Linked DNA regions of Streptacidiphilus albus JL83. The protein of the gene in region 1 interacts with the protein of each later gene in a pairwise test. Links are inferred from orthologs where the notes say so. Each region holds a gene or a part of one and is shown in the gene's direction. Other genes may lie near its edges. The genes, in order: ftsZ and rlmN.

Region 1 (10,358 bases):
CCACCCACATGCCCGCCGACGGGTCCTGTTGGCAGGCTGTTCACGGGGTGTACGCCCTGGCCACCGGCGGTCTGTTCGGCACCGGCCTCGGCGCCAGCGTCGAGAAATGGGGCCAACTCCCGGAGCCGCACACCGACTTCATCTTCGCCGTGACCGGCGAGGAACTGGGTCTGGCGGGGACGCTGTCGGTGCTCGCCCTCTTCGCGGCACTAGGGTATGCGGGTATCCGCGTGGCCGGACGCACGAAGGACCCCTTCACCAGGTACGCAGCGGGAGGCGCCACCACCTGGATCATGGCTCAGGCCGTGATCAACATTGGTGCGGTGCTCGGACTCCTTCCCATCGCGGGAGTCCCGCTCCCGATGTTCTCCTACGGGGGTTCGGCGCTGCTGCCGACCATGTTCGCGGTGGGGATGCTGCTCTGCTTCGCACGCAGCGAACCCTCCGCCAAGGCGGCCCTGGCCGCCCGGAGCAGGCTGGCCAAACGGAACAGCCCGGCCCGAGGCATCCTCGGGCTGCCCCAACGGACCATCGCGCGGCTCGGGAAGGCCCGGAAGCGCAGGGAGCGGTGAATTTCGGTGCATGTCGTACTCGCCGGCGGAGGGACCGCCGGCCACATCGAGCCCGCGCTCGCCCTTGCGGACGCGCTGCGCAGGAGCGACCCCTCGGTCGGCATCACAGCGCTCGGCACGGAGAGCGGACTGGAGACCAGACTGGTCCCGGAACGCGGCTACGAACTCGCACTGATCCCCAAGGTGGCCCTGCCGCGCAAGGCCACCCCCGAGCTGATCACCCTCCCCGGGCGGTTGCGCGGGACGGTCAAGGCCGTCCAGGACGTGCTGGAGCGGACCAGGGCCGACGCGGTGGTCGGCTTCGGCGGCTACGTCGCCATGTCGGCCTACTTCGCGGCCAAGCGCTCCGGCGTGCCGATCGTGGTCCACGAGGCCAACGCCCGCCCCGGGGTGGCCAATAAGATCGGCTCCCGCTACACCGACTTCGTCGCCGTCTCCACCCCGGACAGCAAGCTCAGGGACGCCCAGTACATCGGCATCCCGCTGCGCCGCACCATCGCCACCCTGGACCGGAACGCGGCCCGGCCGGAGGCCCGGGCCTACTTCGGCCTGGACCAGCGGCTGCCCACGCTGCTGGTCTCCGGCGGTTCCCAGGGCGCCCGCCGGCTCAACGAGACCATCCAGGCGGTCGCCCCCCGGCTCCAGCAGTACGGCGTGCAGATCCTGCACGCGGTCGGCCCGAAGAACGAGATCCCGCGGATCGACGACATCCCGGGGATGCCGCCCTACCGCGCGGTCCCGTACCTGGACCGGATGGACCTGGCCTACGCCGCCGCCGACATGATGCTCTGCCGGGCCGGCGCGATGACCGTGGCCGAGCTGGCCGCCGTCGGGCTGCCCGGCGCCTTCGTGCCGCTGCCGATCGGCAACGGCGAGCAGCGGCTCAACGCCCAGCCCGTGGTCCGGGCCGGGGGCGGGCTGCTGGTCGACGACGCCGAACTGTCGGTCGACTGGGTGCTGGGCCAGCTGCTGCCGGTGCTGACCGACCCTCAGCGGCTCTGGGACATGAGCCGGGCCGCCGCCGAGTTCGGCCGCCGTGACGCCGACGACCTGCTGGTCGACATGGTGTACCGGGCGATCGCCAAGCACCGCCGTGCCTGAGGCCCTCGCGCCGGAGGCGACCGCGGCGGCGGACGGGGCAGCGCCCCCGTCCGCCCCGCGGCTGCGGCTGTCCCGGCGCGGTGTCGGGGTCCTCGCCGGACTGCTCGCCGCACTCGTCTCCACCGCCTGCTGGCTGGTGTTCTTCTCCTCGGTGCTGAACGTCAGGACGGTCCTGGTCAGCGGGGTCAGGGTGCTGACGCCGGCGCAGGTGCTGGCCGCCGCCCGGGTGCCGCTGGGCGGTCCGCTGGAGCGGCTCGACACCGGGGCGGTCCGGGCCCGGGTGCTCCGGGCGCTGCCCCGGGTGGCGCGGGTGCAGGTGAGCACCGAGTGGCCGCACACGGTCCGGCTGCGGATCACCGAGCGGGTCGCGGTCGCCGCGGTCAGGACCGCGAACGGCTACGAGCAGGTCGACGCGGGCGGGGTGGGCTTCGCCACCGGTCCCGGCATCCCGGCCGGTGTGCCGGTGGTCGAACTGGCGCTCTCCCCGGTCGGCCGGAGCTCCCTGCCGGAGTTCTCCGAGGCCGAGCTGGTGGACTCGGCGGTGCAGATCGCGAAGGCGCTCCCGCCCGCGGTCGCCCGCGGGACGATTGCGGTCGTGGTGCATTCGTACGACGATATGGAATTGCAACTCGCCGGTGGCGCAACGGTGCTGTGGGGGAGTCCGGAAAGGGACGCGCGCAAGGCGGTGGTGCTCGCGGCACTGCTGAAGCAGGGCGGTACGACCTACGACGTCACCGCGCCCGACGACCCAGCAGTGCGCGGTTGACGCACGCTTGACGGATCGCCGGTCCAGCCACGAATCTGATAGACCACCCCGGTGGACACCCCGGACGATTGATCACATAGGCTCACAAGAAAAATCGAGACGCTCGGCGTGTCCGTTGAATGGACCCGCCTTGAGACCTAGTGTCCTGTGACAGACGGAAAGAGTGACACAGCATTAACCCTAAACCTCAGGGTCAGGGTTCGGGTCCGGACCTCGTCTCCACGAGTTCCCGTCCCTTCGGCACCGTACATCCGAGGCGAGAGGCCTTCGACGTGGCAGCACCCCAGAACTACCTCGCAGTCATCAAAGTCGTCGGCATCGGCGGCGGTGGCGTGAACGCCATCAACCGGATGATCGAGGTCGGGCTCAAGGGCGTCGAGTTCATCGCGATCAACACCGATGCGCAGGCCCTCCTGATGAGCGACGCCGACGTCAAGCTCGACGTCGGCCGTGAACTCACCCGCGGCCTCGGCGCGGGAGCCAACCCCGATGTCGGCGCCAAGGCGGCCGAGGACCACCGCGAGGAGATCGAGGAGGTCCTCAAGGGGGCCGACATGGTCTTCGTCACCGCCGGCGAGGGCGGCGGCACCGGCACCGGCGGCGCGCCCGTCGTCGCCAACATCGCCCGCTCGCTCGGCGCGCTCACCATCGGCGTGGTCACCCGGCCGTTCACCTTCGAGGGCCGCCGCCGCGCCAACCAGGCCGAGGACGGCATCGCGCAACTCCGCGAGGAGGTCGACACCCTCATCGTGATCCCGAACGACCGGCTGCTGTCGATCTCCGACCGCCAGGTCTCGGTGCTGGACGCGTTCCGCTCCGCCGACCAGGTGCTGCTCTCCGGCGTCCAGGGCATCACCGACCTGATCACCACCCCGGGCCTGATCAACCTCGACTTCGCCGACGTCAAGTCGGTCATGTCGGACGCCGGTTCGGCGCTGATGGGGATCGGCTCGGCCCGGGGCGAGGACCGCGCCAAGGCCGCCGCCATCATGGCGATCTCCTCGCCGCTGCTGGAGGCCTCCATCGACGGCGCGCGCGGCGTGCTGCTCTCCATCTCCGGCGGCTCCGACCTCGGCCTGTTCGAGATCAACGAGTCGGCCCAGCTGGTCGCCGAGGCGGCGCACCCCGAGGCCAACATCATCTTCGGTGCGGTGATCGACGACGCCCTCGGCGACGAGGTCCGGGTCACCGTCATCGCGGCCGGCTTCGACGGCGGGCAGCCGCCCACCATCGTCCGTGAGCCGGTGGTTCGCTCCGGTCAGAACCAGTCCGCGCAGCAGGAACGTCCCAGCGAGTTCAACCGCTCCGAGCCGGGGCGCACCGATCCCCACCGCACGGACACGCACCGCTCGGACTTCAACCGCGCGGACTTCAGCCGCTCCGAGTTCAACCGCTCGGGTTCCACCGCCGCCGGGCGCAGCATGCACACCATCGGCAGCGTCCCCCGTGCCGAGGACCCGGCCCCGCGCCACCCGGAACCGCCGGCCGCGCCGCACGTCCCGCAGACCCGGCCGCCCTACGTGGACACCCCGGCCGAGGAACTGGACGTTCCGGACTTCCTCAAGTAGCGCTCCCGGCCGCCGGTCCTGCGGGCCGCAGCCACTAGGCTGACCAGCATGATCGGCCACCGGATCTCCCTCGACAGTGCTCACTTCGCCTTCACCGACCGGTGGGGCGGGGTGAGCACTTCGCCGTTCCAGGAGCTCAACCTGGGCGGGGCGGTGGGCGACGACCCCGCCGCCGTCCGCGCCAACCGCCGCCTCGCCGCCGCCGACCTCGGGCTGGACCCGGCCGACGTGGTCTGGATGAACCAGGTCCACGGCCGGGAGACGGCGGTGGTGGCGGAGCGTCAGCCCGAGGGGACCGCCCCGACCGTGGACGCCCTGGTCACCGCCGGGCGCGGGCTGGCGCTGGCGGTGCTCACCGCCGACTGCGTCCCGGTGCTGCTCGCCGACCCGGAGGCCGGCGTCGTCGGCGCCGCCCACGCCGGGCGCCCCGGGCTCGCGGCCGGCGTCGTCCCGGCGGTCGTGGCCGCCATGGTCGAACAGGGTGCGCGCCCGGAGCGGACCACGGCGGTGATCGGCCCCTCGGTCTGCGGCCGCTGCTACGAGGTACCGGCCGCGCTGCGCGCGGAGGTGGCCGCGCTGGAGCCGGCCACGGCGGGCGAGACCTCCTGGGGGACGCCCGCACTCGACCTGCCGGCCGGGGTCCGGGCCCAACTCGGCTCGCTCGGCGTGACCGTGCACCCGCAGCCGCACACCTGCACCCTGGAATCCGCCGATCACTTCTCCTACCGACGCGAGCAGCGGACCGGCCGCCTCGCGAGCTACGTCTGGCTGGACCCGCGATGACCCACGTGAACGATCAATCTGCTGCCCGGGCGCGCCTGGCACAGCTGCGCGCCAACCTCACCTCGGTGGAGCAGCGCGTCGCCGACGCGTGCGCCGCCGCCGGGCGCGCACGCGACAGCGTCACCCTGGTGGTGGTCACCAAGACCTATCCGGCCTCGGACACCCGGCTGCTGGCCGGTCTCGGAGTGGCCGACGTCGCCGAGAACCGCGACCAGGACGCCGCCCCGAAAGCCGAGGAATGTCGTGATCTCGACCTCCGCTGGCATTTTGTCGGCCAATTGCAGACAAATAAGGTCCGTTCCGTCCTCCGTTATGCCGACCTCGTTCATTCGGTCGACCGGATCCGACTCGTGGAAGCCCTCTCCGAGGGGGTGCTGAAAGCGGGTCGTCCGGAATTGGGCTGCCTCGTCCAGGTCGACCTCGGCGCCGATTCGGCAGCAGCCGAATCCGGCCACGCACCCGGTCGCGGCGGCGCCCTTCCGGAGCAGGTCCCGATGCTGGCGGAGGCGCTGGCTGCCGCGCCCGGCTTGCGACTTGACGGTGTGATGGCTGTCGCGCCGCTGCACGGGCGCTTCGCGGGCGATCCGCGCGCGGCCTTCGACCGGCTCGCGGAAATCGCATCCCGTGTACGGGAGGCGCATCCTGCTGCCACGATGGTCTCCGCAGGGATGAGCGGGGACCTGGAACAGGCCATCGCAGCCGGGGCGACACATGTGCGCGTCGGTACGGCGGTACTGGGTGCGCGGCCACCCCTCGGGTAACGTCACCGGGTAGAAGATCAGATCGCAGAACAAATCAGGACAAGAAGGAATCTCCCCTTCAACTGAGGGGCAGACCGTGGATCGTGGAACCACTCCGCCGCACTGAGCGACTCGTGAACGAGCGGCCCAAGGCGGGGCGCGTACCGGTGACAAAGCCGATCCACCACAGAGCGGAGGACAGGAGTATGGCCGGCGCTGTGCGCAAGATGGCGATCTACCTCGGCCTCTTGGAGGACGATGGCTACGACGTCCAGAGTTACGACCCGGACGACGAGGACTACGGCCCCGAGCCCGAGCCGCTGCGAACCGGACGCACCGAGGAGGTGCCCCGACCCGTCCCCGCGCCGACCGCGCCGGCGGCTTTCGTGGCGCCGATGCGCTCCGAGCCGAGGATGGCCCCAGTGTCGTCCATCACACCTGAACGTCGAAATGTCGAGAAGAGCGCCCCGGTGATCATGTCCAAGGCCGCGTCCGAGCGGGAGCCCTACCGCATCACCACGCTGCACCCCCGTACCTACAACGAGGCCCGTACCATCGGGGAACACTTCCGTGAAAGCACCCCCGTGATCATGAATCTCACGGAGATGGACGACACGGACGCCAAGCGCCTCGTAGACTTCGCGGCTGGACTGGTCTTCGGGCTCCATGGAAGCATCGAGCGGGTGACGCAGAAGGTGTTCCTGCTCTCTCCTGCTAACGTCGATGTCACGGCGGAGGACAAGGCCAGGATTGCCGAGGGTGGGTTCTTCAACCAGAGCTGACCGAAGCAGGACGATACGTGTGGATCACGTGACGCCGGGTAGCGATCAACTCGCCCCCGGCGGGCGGGCGGTGGACCGGATGGACCGAGCAGGGCGAGGGGAGCGGCAGTGAACGTTGTATGGCAGGTGCTGTACATCGCGTTGTACTGCTTCCTCGGCATTCTGCTCGCCCGTCTGGTGATGGACTGGGTTCGACAACTGGCGCGCGACTGGCAACCGGGCCGCGCCATGATCGTCGTGCTGGAGTGCATCTACACCGTCACCGATCCGCCACTCAAGTTTCTGCGGCGGTACATCCCGCCGTTGCGGCTCGGGGGCGTGGCGCTCGACCTGTCCTTCCTCGTACTGATCATTATTGTTTCGATCCTGATCTCCGTCGTGGCGGGCCTGTGAACCACGCAGACGTCCGGCTGTCCGACGATCACGTTGAGGTGAAGAGATGCCATTGACCCCCGAGGACGTGCGGAACAAGCAGTTCACGACCGTCCGCCTCCGCGAAGGCTATGACGAGGACGAGGTCGATGCCTTCCTCGACGAGGTCGAAGGAGAGCTGACCCGACTGCTCCGCGAGAACGAGGACCTGCGCGCCAAACTGGCCGCCGCGACTCGCGCGGCCGCGCAGAACCAGCAGAACATGCGGAAGGAACAGGAACAGCACCAGCGTCCTGGCCCGCCCGTCCCGGCGGCCATATCCGGCCCGCCGGTGCCGCAGCAGGGTATGCCGCCGCAGATGCAGCAGACCCAGATGCAGCCGCAGCAGCAGATGCAACAGCAGCAGCAGATGGGCCACCCCGGCCCGCCGCAGCTGCCCAGTGCCCCGCAGCTGCCCGGCGCCCCGCAGCTCCAGGGTCCGCCGCAGCTCCAGGGCGGCACCATGGGTGGCCAGCAGGGCTTCGTCGGCCAGATGGGCCAGCAGCAGATGGGCCAGCCGCAGCAGATGGGCGGCCAGCTCCAGCCGATGCAGCAGCAGATGCCGCCGCAGATGCAGCAGATGCAGCAGCCCTTCCCGCAGCAGCAGCAGAACCCCGGTGGCGACAGTGCCGCCCGCGTCCTGGGCCTGGCCCAGCAGACAGCGGACCAGGCGATCGCCGAGGCCCGTTCCGAGGCGAACAAGATCGTCGGCGAGGCCCGCAGCCGCGCCGAGGGTCTGGAGCGCGACGCCCGTGCCAAGGCCGACGCCCTGGAGCGGGACGCCCAGGAGAAGCACCGCGTCGCCATGGGCTCGCTGGAGTCCGCCCGCGCCACCCTGGAGCGCAAGGTCGAGGACCTGCGCGCCTTCGAGCGCGAGTACCGCACGCGGCTGAAGTCCTACCTGGAGACCCAGCTGCGCCAGCTGGAGTCGCAGGCGGACGACTCGCTCGCCCCCGCGCGCCAGCCGGCCACGGCCTCGCTGCCCCCGGCCGCGATCCCGCAGCCCTCGATGGCCCCGGTCGGCGCTTCGCCGATGGGCGGTCAGACCTTCGGCGGGCAGCAGAGCTTCGGTGGCGGCAACGGCGGGTTCAACCCCGGCGGCGGCAGCCAGCCCAGCTTCGGCGGCAACAGCTTCAACCCCGGCCAGCAGCACCAGTCGGTCGGCGGCCAGCAGCAGATGTCCCCGGCCATGACCCAGCCGATGGCCGCGGTCCGTCCGCAGCCTCCGCTGCAGCAGGCCCCGCAGCCGATGCGCGGCTTCCTGATCGACCAGGACGACGAGGGCTGACCGGCACCACCGGTCGGGGCTGAGGGTCCCTCGCGGACCCATGCCTCCCTCGCGCCTGCCGCGACACAGCCACGCCCCCTGCTGGAACGTTCCAGCAGGGGGCGGCGGCATGTCCGGGGGCTACTGCTCCAGGGCGGCCGGCAGCTCCGGGAGCCTGCCGGTCGCGGCGGCGACGGCGACATGGTGGTGGTAGTCGCGGGTGGCGGTGATCAGGCCCTCGCGGACCGTCAGCACCTGGATGTTGCCCCGGGCCCGGTGCCCTGCCCGGCGAACGATCGGCCTCCGTCCGGGAAGGTCCGGACACGACGGTGCCCGGGGCGGCGGCCTCGCGGCCCCGCCCCGGGCACCGGTGCTCCGGTCAGACCTTGTGCAGCCAGAAGGTCAGCGCCAGCGCCTCGTCGGTGAAGGCGGTCGGCTGGTCCCAGTCGGCTGCCCCCTCGGCGAAGTCGGTGGCCAGCACCTCGTCGGCGATCAGGGTGGCGTGCGCCGCCAGCGCCTCGGCCGTGGCCGGGTCGGTGGTGGTGAAGCGGAGCACGATCCGGTCGGAGACGTCGAGGCCGCTGTTCTTCCGGGCCTCCTGCACCTGGCGGATGGCGTCCCGGGCCACACCCGCGAGCCGCAGCTCGGGGGTGATGTGGAGGTCGAGCGCCACGGTCGCGCCGGACTCGTTGGCGACGGCCCAGCCCTCGCGCGGGGTCTCGGTGATGACGACCTCCTCCGGCGTCAGTTCCACCGGCTCGCCGTCGAGTTCGACGGTGGCCGTGCCGGTGGCCCGCAGCGCGGCGCCGAGCGCGGCCGCGTCGGCGGCGGCGACCGCCTTGGCCACCTCCTGCACGCCCTTGCCGAAACGCTTGCCCAGGGCACGGAAGTTGGCCTTGGCGGTGGTGTCCACCAGCGAGCCGCCGACGGCGGAGAGCGACTCCAGCGCGGTGACGTTGAGCTCCTCGGTGATCTGCGCCAGCAGCTCGGCCGGCAGCTCCTCGTAGCCCTGGGCCGCGATGAGGGCCCGGGACAGCGGCTGACGGGTCTTCACCCCGGAGTCGGCGCGGGTCGCCCGGCCGAGCTCCACCAGTCGCCGGACCAGCGTCATGTGGCGGGAGAGCGCCGGGTCGATCAGCGCCTCGTCGGCCACCGGGAACTCGGCCAGGTGGACCGAGGCCGGGGCGTCGGCGGTCACCGGGACGACCAGGTCCTGCCAGACCTGCTCGGTGATGAACGGCGTCAGCGGCGCCATCAGCCGGGTGACCGTCTCCAGCGCCTCGTGCAGGGTCGCCAGCGCGGCCGGCTCGCCCTGCCAGAAGCGGCGGCGGGCGCGCCGGACGTACCAGTTGGAGAGGTCGTCGACGAAGGCGGAGAGCAGCTTGCCGGCCCGCTGGGTGTCGAAGCCGTCCAGCGCCGAGTCCACGTCGCGGACCAGGGTGTTCAGCTCGGAGAGCACCCAGCGGTCCAGCATCGGCCGGTCGGCCGGGGCCGGATCGGCCGTGCTCGGCGCCCAGCCGGCGGTGCGGGCGTAGAGGGCCTGGAAGGCGACGGTGTTCCAGTAGGTCAGCAGGGTCTTGCGGACCACCTCCTGGATGGTGTTGTGGCCCACCCGGCGCGCCGACCAGGGCGAGCCGCCGGCCGCCATGAACCAGCGGACGGCGTCCGCGCCGTGCTGGTCCATCAGCGAGATCGGCTCCAGGATGTTGCCCAGGTGCTTGGACATCTTCCGGCCGTCCTCGGCCAGGATGTGGCCCAGGCAGACCACGTTCTCGTAGGAGGACCGGTCGAAGACCAGGGTGCCGACCGCCATCAGCGTGTAGAACCAGCCGCGGGTCTGGTCGATCGCCTCGGAGATGAACTGCGCCGGGTAGCGCTTCTCGAACAGCTCGGCGTTCTTCAGCGGGTAGCCGTACTGGGCGAAGGGCATCGATCCGGAGTCGTACCAGGCGTCGATGACCTCCGGCACCCGGACCACCGGGGCGGCGCAGGTGGTGCAGGGGAAGGTGACCTCGTCGATGTAGGGCCGGTGCGGGTCCAGGTCGGAGAGGTCGCGGCCGGTCAGCTCGCTGAGCTCGGCGAGCGAGCCGACGCAGGTCAGGTGGTCGTCCTCGCAGCGCCAGATCGGCAGCGGGGTGCCCCAGTAGCGGTTCCGGGACAGCGCCCAGTCGATGTTGTTCTTCAGCCAGTCGCCGAAGCGGCCCTGCTTCACCGTCTCCGGGAACCAGTTGGTCTTCTCGTTCTCCCGCAGCATCGCGTCCTTGACGGCGGTGGTGCGGACGTACCAGGACGGCTGCGCGTAGTAGAGCAGCGCGGTGTGGCAGCGCCAGCAGTGCGGGTAGCTGTGCTCGTAGGGGACGTGCCGGAA
Region 2 (10,329 bases), 4.2 Mb from region 1 along the record:
GTGTGGACAACTCCCTCACCCGCTCGGGTGAGGCCACCCCGTCCAGCACGGTTCGCCCCGTGTCCTGCAGTTCCCGTACACTTCACTCGCGACCCGGCGTGCCGGGTCGACTTCGCACGCCCCACCACCGGTAGTTCGGCTCTCGTCCGCCCGGTGAAGTGCCGCTCGGTCCGCCAGGGACACCAGGAGACTCCGTTCGTTCGGAGGATCCGGTCCTCCCTCGCCGGAACGGCACGGTTCAAGGCGTCAGGCGCAGCGGCCTCCCGGCCGTTGCGGACAACCGAGAATGAGGAGTACGGCCATGGCCGTCGTCACGATGCGGGAGCTGCTGGAAAGCGGCGTCCACTTCGGTCACCAGACCCGTCGTTGGAACCCGAAGATGAAGCGTTTCATCTTCACGGAGCGCAACGGCATCTACATCATCGACCTGCTGCAGTCGCTGAACTACATCGACCGCGCCTTCGAGTTCGTCAAGGAGACGGTCGCCCACGGCGGCAGCGTCCTCTTCGTCGGCACGAAGAAGCAGGCCCAGGAGGCCATCGCCGAGCAGGCCACGCGCGTGGGCATGCCCTACGTCAACCACCGCTGGCTCGGCGGCATGCTGACCAACTTCTCCACCGTCTACAAGCGTCTGCAGCGCCTCAAGGAGCTCGGCGAGATCGACTTCACGGATGTGGCCGCCTCCGGCCTCACCAAGAAGGAGCTCCTCGTCCTGCAGCGCGAGTACGAGAAGCTCGAGAAGACCCTGGGCGGCATCCGCGACATGCAGCGCGTGCCCTCCGCGGTGTGGATCGTCGACACCAAGAAGGAGCACATCGCCGTCGGTGAGGCGCGCAAGCTCCACATCCCGGTCGTCGCGATCCTCGACACCAACTGCGACCCCGACGAGGTCGACTACAAGATCCCCGGCAACGACGACGCCATCCGCTCCGTCACGCTGCTCACCCGCGTCATCGCCGACGCCGTCGCCGAGGGCCTGATGGCCCGCTCCGGTGCGGCCAAGGGCGACGCCAAGGTCGAGACCGGTGCCGACCAGCCGCTCGCCGACTGGGAGCGCGAGCTGCTCGTCGAGGGTGAGAAGAAGGCCGACGAGGCCCCCGTCGCCGAGGCCGCCGTTGCCGAGGCCCCCGCCGTCGAGGCCCCCGCCGTCGAGGCTCCGGTCGAGGAGGCCGCCCCGCTCGAGGAGGCCGTCGCCACCGACGCCGTCGTCGTCGAGGCCCCTGCCGCCGAGGCCGAGCAGGCCTGACGGACTTCAGGGCGAGGGGTACGGCGGCTGACGCCGGCGTGCCCCTCGCATCGCGTCCGGCCCCGACCGTGATCCGGCGGGGCCGGCCCGCACCTCAACCGACACCGCGAACCGACACCGCGAGAAGAGACTGAAGAAGAATGGCGAACTACACCGCCGCAGACGTCAAGAAGCTCCGTGAGCTCACCGGCGCCGGCATGATGGACTGCAAGAACGCCCTGGTCGAGGCGGAGGGCGAGGTCGAGAAGGCCGTCGAGCTGCTCCGCATCAAGGGCCAGAAGGGTGTTGCCAAGCGCGAGGGCCGCGACGCCTCCAACGGTGCCGTCGTCTCCCTGATCGCCGAGGACAACACCTCCGGCGTCCTGGTCGAGCTGAACTGCGAGACCGACTTCGTCGCCAAGGGCGACAAGTTCGTCGTCGTCGCCGACGCGCTGGCCGCCCACGTCGCCAAGACCTCCCCGGCCGACCTCGAGGCCGTGCTGGCCAGCGAGATCAACCCGGGCCAGACCGTCCAGCAGTTCGTGGACGAGGCCAACGCGACCCTGGGCGAGAAGATCGTCTTCCGTCGCTTCGCCCAGTTCAACGGCGCCTTCGTCTCGGCGTACATGCACCGCACCGACCCCGACCTGCCGCCGGCCATCGGCGTTCTGGTCGAGCTCGACTCGGCCAACGCGGCGATCGCCAAGGACGTCGCGCAGCACATCGCCGCCTTCGCCCCGACCTACCTCTCCCGCGAGGAGATCCCGGCCGAGGCGCTGGAGAACGAGCGTCGCATCGCCGAGGCCACCGCCCGCGAGGAGGGCAAGCCCGAGGCCGCCCTGGAGCGCATCGTCGAGGGCCGGGTCACCGGCTTCGTCAAGGAGAACGCGGTCCTGGAGCAGGCGTTCGCCAAGGACAGCAAGAAGACCGTGCAGAAGGTCCTGGACGAGGCGGGCGTCAAGCTGGTCCGCTTCGCCCGCTTCCGCGTCGGCGCCTGATCTCCGCAGCCCCGCCCGGGGCAGCGAGGTCTGTGGCGGACGCCCGATCCGGGCGTCCGCCCATACGATGTGAGTCGTGAATACGACGAGGAGGCCACTGCCGTGCAGGTAACCGTTCCGGTGCCCGCGGCAGTGGCCTCCTCTCGTACGCGCGCTCGCAGCAGCGCTCGTACCAGCGCATGCACACGTTCACGCACCACGAGGAGTTGATGCAGATGACCGCAGAGGACGGCACGCGCCGCCGCGTACTGCTCAAGCTTTCCGGCGAGGCCTTCGCCGGAGGAGGCGGACTCGGCGTCGACCCCGACGTGGTCCACGCCATCGCCAGGGAGATCGGCACGGTCGTCCGCGGCGGTACCGAGGTCGCCATCGTGATCGGCGGCGGCAACTTCTTCCGGGGCGCGGAACTCCAGCAGCGCGGCATGGACCGGGCCCGCTCGGACTACATGGGCATGCTCGGCACCGTGATGAACTGCCTCGCCCTGCAGGACTTCCTGATGAAGGAGGGCATCGAGACCCGGGTCCAGACCGCCATCACCATGGGCCAGGTCGCCGAGCCCTACCTGCCGCTGCGGGCGGTGCGCCACCTGGAGAAGGGGCGCGTCGTGATCTTCGGCGCAGGCATGGGGATGCCGTACTTCTCCACCGACACGACGGCGGTGCAGCGCGCCCTGGAGATCCATGCCGAGGTGCTGCTGATGGGCAAGAACGGGGTCGACGGGGTCTACGACTCCGACCCCAGGACCAACCCGGGCGCGTTGAAGTTCGACAGCCTGGAATACTCCGAGGTGATCACGCGTGATCTCAAGGTCGCAGACCTCACCGCGATCACTCTCTGCAAGGACAACGACCTGCCGATCCTGGTGTTCGAACTGCTGGCCGAGGGCAATATCGCCCGGGCGGTGCGCGGTGAGAAGATCGGCACGTTGATCAACGGGGCGACGGAACGGGACTGATCCCGGTCGGCCGGCCCTCGCCGGTACCGGCAGGGGGATGGACAAGCGGCCGGACGTCCGCGAACGTGCCCGGTAGCAGCGGTACGAGCGGTAGTGGCAGTGCCCGCACAGCAGGAGTCGAGACCGGGTAGCACCGGACAGGAGCACATTGTGATCGAAGAGACCCTCCTCGAGGCCGAGGAGAAGATGGAGAAGGCCGTCGCCGTCGCGAAGGACGACTTCGCCGCGATCCGTACCGGCCGGGCCCACCCCGCGATGTTCAACAAGATCGTGGCCGAGTACTACGGCGCGGTGACCCCGATCAACCAGCTGGCGTCCTTCTCGGTGCCCGAGCCCCGGATGGCGGTCGTCTCGCCCTTCGACAAGACCTCGCTGCGGGTCATCGAGGAGGCCATCCGCAACTCGGATCTGGGCGTCAACCCCTCGAATGACGGTTCCATCATCCGGGTGGTGTTCCCGCAGCTGACCGAGGAGCGCCGCCGGGAGTACATCAAGGTCGCCCGCAGCAAGGGCGAGGACGCCAAGATTTCCATCCGCGCGGTGCGCCGCAAGGCCAAGGAGATCCTGGACAAGCTGAACAAGGACGGCGAGGCGGGCGAGGACGAGGTCCGCCGCGCCGAGAAGGAGCTCGAGGACGTCACCGCGCGCTATGTGGCGCAGGTGGACGAGCTGCTGAAGCACAAGGAAGCCGAGCTCCTCGAGGTCTGATGAACGACGACTCCTTTTGGGGGCCCACCTCTGGTGACAGGGGTGCCGAGGCCCGAGCGCAGCAGGGCCCCGGAACGCCACCGGGAGGACCGGTCCCGCCCTCGTGGGCGGGACCGGCGTTCGACCCTTCGCAGCAGCAGTACCCGCTGCACGGCACGGACGACTCGGCGCAGACCCAGTACCTGCCGCCGGTCGTGGCCGGCGTCGGACCCGAGCGGTCCGGTCAGCCGGAGCCCGGGCACGAGTCGGCGCCGCGGCTGAGCGGACCGCTGTTCCGCGACGACGTACCGCCGCCGCAGCCCGAGGCGGCGGCGGAGCAGACGGCGATACTCCCGCCGATCACCGACGGGCCGCCGATGGCCGGCCCGCCGATGGCCGCTGCGGCGATGGCCGGCCCGCCGAACGGCGGCGTACCGAACTTCGGCGCGCCCAATCCCGGGCCCGCCAACCCAGGGCCCACCAACCCGGGCGCCCCGAACCAGGCCGGCCCGCCCGCGGCGCCGAAGGCGCCGAAGGGCGGACGCAACCTCCGGGCGGCGGTCGGCGTCGGCCTCGGCCTCGGCGCGGTCGTGGTGGCCTCGCTGATCGTCTTCAAGTGGCTGTTCGTGATCGTCGTCGCGGCGGTCGTGGTCGTCGGCATGTGGGAGCTGACCAGTCGGCTGGCGGAGAGCAAGGGGATCAGCGTCCCACTGCCCCCGCTGGCCGTCGGCGGCGTCGCCATGCTGGCCTCCGCCTACCTCGGCGGCCCCGAGGCGGGGCTGGTCGCGCTGGCGCTGACCAGCCTGGCCGTACTGGTGTGGCGGATGAGCGAGCCGCCGGAGAACTACCTCAGGGACGTCACGGCGGGCATCTTCACCGCCTTCTACGTGCCGTTCCTGGCCACCTTCGTGATGCTGATGCTGGCTGCGCACGACGGCCCGCAGCGGGTGGTGCTGTTCATGGTGCTGACCGTGTGCAGCGACACCGGCGCCTATGCGGCCGGCTCGCGCTTCGGCAAGCACAAGCTCGCGCCCCGGATCAGCCCCGGCAAGACCCGCGAGGGCCTGGCCGGCGGGGTGCTGCTGTGCATGCTGGCCGGCGCGCTGGGCATGCAGTACCTGATCAAGGACGGTTCCTGGTGGCAGGGCCTGGTCCTCGGCGCCTGCGTGGCCGTCAGCGCCACCCTGGGCGACCTGGGCGAGTCGATGATCAAGCGCGACCTCGGCATCAAGGACATGGGGACGCTGCTGCCGGGCCACGGCGGCATCATGGACCGGCTGGACTCGCTGCTGCCCACGGCCCCGGTGGTGTGGCTGGTCCTGGTCGGCTTCGTCGGCGCCGGCTGACCCTTCTCCGCAGGCCGCAGGCCCCGCGTCGCCCAGCCGGGCGGCCGGGGCCTTCGTCATGCCCCTCATCCCGACCTGTCGAGCACGGTGCCGCGACCTGCGACACTGGAGGAACTATGCCTACCACCCCCGGTGAACTCACCTTTGTCGCGCCGCGGGGCGCCAAGCCCCCGCGCCACCTCGCCGACCTCAGCGCCGACGAGCGCCGCGGAGCGGTGGCCGAACTGGGCGAGAAGCCCTTCCGTGCCGACCAGCTCTCCCGCCAGTACTTCTCCCGCCTCTCGGACTCCCCGCAGGACTGGACCGACATCCCGGCAGCCGCGCGCGAGCGGCTGGCCGAGAACCTGCTGCCGGAGCTGATGACCAAGGTCCGCGACGTCTCCTGCGACGACGACACCACCCGCAAGACGCTGTGGAAGCTGTTCGACGGCGTCCTGGTCGAGTCGGTGCTGATGCGTTACCCGGACCGGGTCACCATGTGCATCAGCTCGCAGGCCGGATGCGGGATGAACTGCCCGTTCTGCGCGACCGGCCAGGCCGGCCTGACCCGCAACCTGTCCACCGCCGAGATCGTCGAGCAGATCGCCGCCGGGATGCGGGCGATCAAGGCCGGGGAGTTCGGCGGGACCGCCGAGGGCGAGGAGGGCGCGGTCCGGCTCAGCAATGTCGTCTTCATGGGGATGGGCGAGCCGCTGGCCAACTACAAGCGGGTGATCGCCGCCATCCGCCGGCTCACCGACCCGGCCCCCTCCGGCTTCGGGCTGTCCCAGCGCGGCATCACCGTCTCCACCGTCGGCCTGGTCCCGGCCATGAACCGGCTGGCGGACGAGGGCTTCAGCGTCCGGCTCGCGGTCTCGCTGCACGCCCCCGACGACGAGCTGCGCGACACCCTGGTCCCGGTCAACACCCGCTGGAAGGTCGCCGAGGTCCTGGACTCCGCGTGGAACTACGCGGAGCAGTCCGGCCGCCGGATCTCCATCGAGTACGCCCTGATCAAGGACATCAACGACCAGGCCTGGCGGGCCGACCTGCTGGGCCGGATGCTGAAGAACCACCGGGTGCACGTCAACCTGATCCCGCTGAACCCGACGCCCGGCTCCAAGTGGACCGCCTCGCGTCCGGAGGACGAGCGCGAGTTCGTCCGGCAGCTGCAGCGGCACGGGGTCCCGGTCACCGTCCGGGACACCCGCGGCCAGGAGATCGACGGCGCCTGCGGCCAGCTGGCCGCGGCCGGCTGAGCCGACCGGGGCAGGGGCAGCCGGGTCGTTCGGCCAACTGGGTCGGCCGTCGGGTCAACCGGGTCGTCCGGTCAACCGGGTCGTTCGGTCAACTGGAGAGCGCGGCGGCCAGTGCCGCCGCGCCGCCGCCGGCGGCCAGCGCCACCAGCGTGGCCATCCCGCCGCGCAGCGCCGCGCACTGCCGGAGCAGTGCGCCGGGTGCGCCCATCCGGGTCAGCGGCGAGTAGGAGCGGCGGCGGGAGACGCTCAGTTCGGCCATCCGGGTGAGCAGCGCACCGAGGACGCACAGCACGATCAGCGCGCCCTCGACGGTGAGCAGCGGGCCCGGCGACAGTCCGAGCCGGTCGGCCGCGACCGCGCCGGCGGTCAGGGTGACGATCAGCACCGCGATCGGGGTCCCCAGCTGCCAGGCCCCGGCCTGCAGCCCGCGCCCGGCCAGCAGCCGTACCGGGTGGGGGTGGCGCCAGGCCAGCGCCATGCCGGTGGCGTAGAGCAGCGCGGGCATGGCCAGACCCAGGCCGACCAGCGCCAGCGCGCCGCCGAGCAGCGCGGTGGTGGTGGCACCGCGCCGTACCGCCGCGAGCTCGACCAGCGTTCCGAACAGCGGCACCAGCACCGCCGCGACCAGGTACAGCACCGAGGGGCGGCGCTGGGTGACATCGCCCTCGTCCGGCGGCCGGAGCAGCGCCGGACGGACGGCGGCGGCCGCGGCGAGGCCGCCGACCAGCGGCACGGTCGAGAGCAGGGTCGCCGTTCCGGCGATCGGCAGGCCGTTCCTGGCGCCGAGGGCGGGGTCGAGCCGTCCGTCCGGCAGCAGTTCCAGCAGATGGGCCCGGAGCACCAGGAAGCCGAGCAGCCCCAGCACCGCGCCGCCGACGCAGGCCAGCGCGATCTCGACGGCGAGCAGCACCCGCAGCCGGCGCTGGCCGAATCCGGCCGCCAGCAGCCCGGCCACCCGTTCCGGCTGCTGCAGCGGGGCCGACCGGGCCCAGGCCGCGGCCAGGTAGCCGACGCCGGCCAGCGGCGGCAGGCACCAGAGCAGCCGGGCCGCGACGGCCGAGGGCAGCGGTCCGGCCGGGTGCGTCCCGGGGCCGGGGTGGCCGATCGGGACCGGCGGCACGGTCAGCGCCCAGCCGAGCGCGCGCAGCAGCAGCGCGGCGACGGCGGCCGAGGCCACGGCGGTGAGCAGCCAGCGGCAGAGGTCGACCGGGCGGTAGCCGCGGGCTAGACGGAGGTAGGGGAACAACGGTCCGCGTCTTCCTCGGGCGTCGGCGGGGCGGTGGTCGGCGGAGCGATGGTGTTCGGGGCCACCGGCTCGACGGGCGGCTGGGCGGAGGCGGCCTGTACGGCGGCCGCCGCAGCAGCAGCTTCCGCCGCAGCGGCTTCAACCGCGGCAGCTTCAACCGCGGCGGCCTGTACGGCGGCGGCGCGCGCGGCGGCCCGGGCGGCTGCCTGAGCCGCAGCGGCCAGCCCCGTCGGGGCCTGCGCGCTCGACGACTGCAGGGCCCGGGCCTCCCGTGCCTGCCGGGCGCCTACCGGGGTGGCCAGCCTGCCGTCGGACATCGCCGCGATCCGGTCGGCGTAGTCCGCGACCTGCGGGTCGTTGGTGGCCAGCACCAGGGTGATCCGGTGCGAGCGCGAGGCGGCGACCAGTATCCGCATCACCTGGTCCTGGGCGTCGCGGTGCAGTGGGGCGGTCGGCTCGTCGGCGAAGACCACCAGCGGGCCGTGGGCCAGGGCGCGGGCGACGGCCACCCGCTGGCGCTGGTCCTGCCGCAGCTCGGCCGGGCGCTGCCGGGCCTGGTCGGCGATGTCCAGCCGCTCCAGCCACTCGTTGGCGGCGACCACCGCCTCCTTGCGGGTCGCACCGGCCAGCAGTGGGGCGAGGGCGACGTTCTCGGCGGCCGTGAGTTCGGGGACCAGCTGCGGCTCGGGGCCGACGTAGCCGAAGCGCTCGCGTCGCAGCCGCTCCCGGGCGGCCCGCCCGAGGGTGTGCACGGGGGAGCTGTTGAACCAGATCTCGCCCTGGTCGGCACTGGTCAGCCCGCTGAGGCAGTCGAGCAGGGTGGTCTTGCCACTGCCGCGCGGACCGGTGACGGCGAGGACCTCGCCCTCCCGGACACCGAGGGAGACGCCGCGCAGCGCGGGGGTGCCCTGGTGGGCCTTCACCAGTGCCCGTGCCCACAGCACGTCGTTGTCCGGTGGGGCGACGGTCACTGGGGTCCTCCCGCTCTTGGTGCTGCTTCCGAAGGTAGAACGAGTCATCCGCTGTGCAGTTGCGCCACGCTGTCGGAAGCCGAAACACCGCTGGGCGGCTGCGACCGTGAGGTCGGCAGCCGCCCAGCGGCGGGGTGGGACGGGTGGGACGGGTGGGACGGACCTACATCCGGCTCCACGCCTCGGTGAGCACCGTGCGCAGGATCTGCTCGATCTCGTCGAACGTGCCCTGGTCGGCGATCAGCGGCGGGGAGAGCTGGATGACCGGGTCGCCACGGTCGTCGGCGCGGCAGTACAGGCCGTTCTCGAAGAGCGCCTTCGAGACGTAGCCGTAGAGGATGCGCTCGCACTCCTCGTCGCTGAAGGACTCCTTGGTGGCCTTGTCCTTGACGAGCTCGATCCCGTAGAAGAAGCCGTTGCCGCGGACGTCGCCGACGATCGGCAGGTCGAGCAGCTTCTCCAGGGTGGAGCGGAAGGCGTCCTCGTTGGTGAGGACGTGCTTGTTCAGGCCCTCGCGCTCGAAGATGTCCAGGTTGGCCAGCGCCACGGCGGAGGAGACCGGGTGGCCGCCGAAGGTGTAGCCGTGGAGGAAGGTGTTGTCACCCTTGTAGAACGGCTCGGCGATCCGGTCGGAGATGATCGCCGCACCGATCGGGGAGTAGCCCGAGGTCATGCCCTTGGCGCAGGTGATGATGTCGGGGATGTAGTCGAACTTGTCGCAGGCGAACATCGTGCCCAGGCGGCCGAAGGCGCAGATGGTCTCGTCCGAGACGAGCAGCACGTTGTACTGGTCGCAGATCTCGCGGACCCGCTGGAAGTACCCGGGCGGCGGCGGGAAGCAGCCACCGGCGTTCTGCACCGGCTCCAGGAAGACGGCGGCGACGGTCTCCGGGCCCTCGAACAGGATCTCCTGCTCGATCTGGTCGGCGCACCAGCGGCCGTAGGCCACCGGGTCGTCGCCGAAGAGCGGGGCGCGGTAGATGTTGGTGTTCGGGACCTTGTGGGCGCCCGGAACCAGCGGCTCGAACGGGGCCTTGAGGGCCGGCAGGCCGGTGATCGACAGGGCGCCCTGCGGGGTGCCGTGGTAGGCCACCGCGCGGGAGATCACCTTGTACTTGGTGTGCTCACCGGTCAGCTTGAAGTACTGCTTGGCCAGCTTCCACGCGGTCTCGACGGCCTCGCCGCCACCGGTGGTGAAGAAGACCTTGTTGAGGTCGCCGGGGGCGTAGGACGCCAGACGCTCGGCGAGCTCGACGGCGGCGGGGTGCGCGTAGCTCCAGATCGGGAAGAACGCGAGCTTCTCGGCCTGCTTGCGGGCCACCTCGGCCAGCTCGGCGCGGCCGTGTCCGGCCTGCACCACGAACAGGCCGGCCAGGCCGTCGAGGTACTTGCGACCGTTGGAGTCCCAGATGTAGGCGCCCTCACCACGGACGATCGTGGGAACGGGGTTGTTCTCGTACGAGGACATCCGGGTGAAGTGCATCCACAGATGGTCGTAGGCGGTCTTCGACAGGTCGCTAGAACCCGTACTCTTCGTGGCCGGATCGGCGCTCATCGGGTACCCCAGGTGTAGGTCTGTTTCCGTAGCTTCAGATAAACGAAGCTTTCGGTCCTCCGCACGCCGGGAAGCGCGCGGATACGCTTATTGATCAGTTCGAGGAG

Evidence for each region.
Region 2: the proteins of ftsZ (region 1) and rlmN interact in binary tests that used the Escherichia coli proteins (3 or more experiments, as listed by UniProt). The link is inferred for Streptacidiphilus albus JL83 from one-to-one orthologs.

What each region holds. Positions count from the first base shown.
Region 1 is NZ_JQML01000001.1:2,079,348-2,089,705, reverse strand. Bases 1,983-4,859 are described here. They hold ftsZ (cell division protein FtsZ), read left to right. Parts: upstream 1,983-2,711; coding sequence 2,712-4,007; downstream 4,008-4,859. Other genes in these bases: BS75_RS46275 (YggS family pyridoxal phosphate-dependent enzyme), read left to right, coding at 4,787-4,859; pgeF (peptidoglycan editing factor PgeF), read left to right, coding at 4,056-4,790; BS75_RS09035 (cell division protein FtsQ/DivIB), read left to right, coding at 1,983-2,439. Outside these bases: putative lipid II flippase FtsW, read left to right, coding at 1-572; murG (undecaprenyldiphospho-muramoylpentapeptide beta-N-acetylglucosaminyltransferase), read left to right, coding at 579-1,673; more of BS75_RS09035, read left to right, coding at 1,666-1,982; more of BS75_RS46275, read left to right, coding at 4,860-5,551; BS75_RS09015 (cell division protein SepF), read left to right, coding at 5,737-6,312; BS75_RS09010 (YggT family protein), read left to right, coding at 6,421-6,705; BS75_RS09005 (DivIVA domain-containing protein), read left to right, coding at 6,752-8,011; ileS (isoleucine--tRNA ligase), read right to left, coding at 8,370-10,358. UniProt on the Escherichia coli protein: Essential cell division protein that forms a contractile ring structure (Z ring) at the future cell division site. The regulation of the ring assembly controls the timing and the location of cell division.
Region 2 is NZ_JQML01000001.1:6,257,377-6,267,705, forward strand. What follows is about bases 4,542-7,389. They hold rlmN (23S rRNA (adenine(2503)-C(2))-methyltransferase RlmN), read left to right. Parts: upstream 4,542-5,328; coding sequence 5,329-6,450; downstream 6,451-7,389. Other genes in these bases: BS75_RS27525 (phosphatidate cytidylyltransferase), read left to right, coding at 4,542-5,212; BS75_RS27535 (hypothetical protein), read right to left, coding at 6,539-7,389. In the rest of the region: rpsB (30S ribosomal protein S2), read left to right, coding at 302-1,246; tsf (translation elongation factor Ts), read left to right, coding at 1,387-2,223; pyrH (UMP kinase), read left to right, coding at 2,433-3,179; frr (ribosome recycling factor), read left to right, coding at 3,330-3,887; more of BS75_RS27525, read left to right, coding at 3,887-4,541; more of BS75_RS27535, read right to left, coding at 7,390-7,696; BS75_RS27545 (aspartate aminotransferase family protein), read right to left, coding at 8,831-10,222; BS75_RS27550 (Lrp/AsnC family transcriptional regulator), read right to left, coding at 10,219-10,329.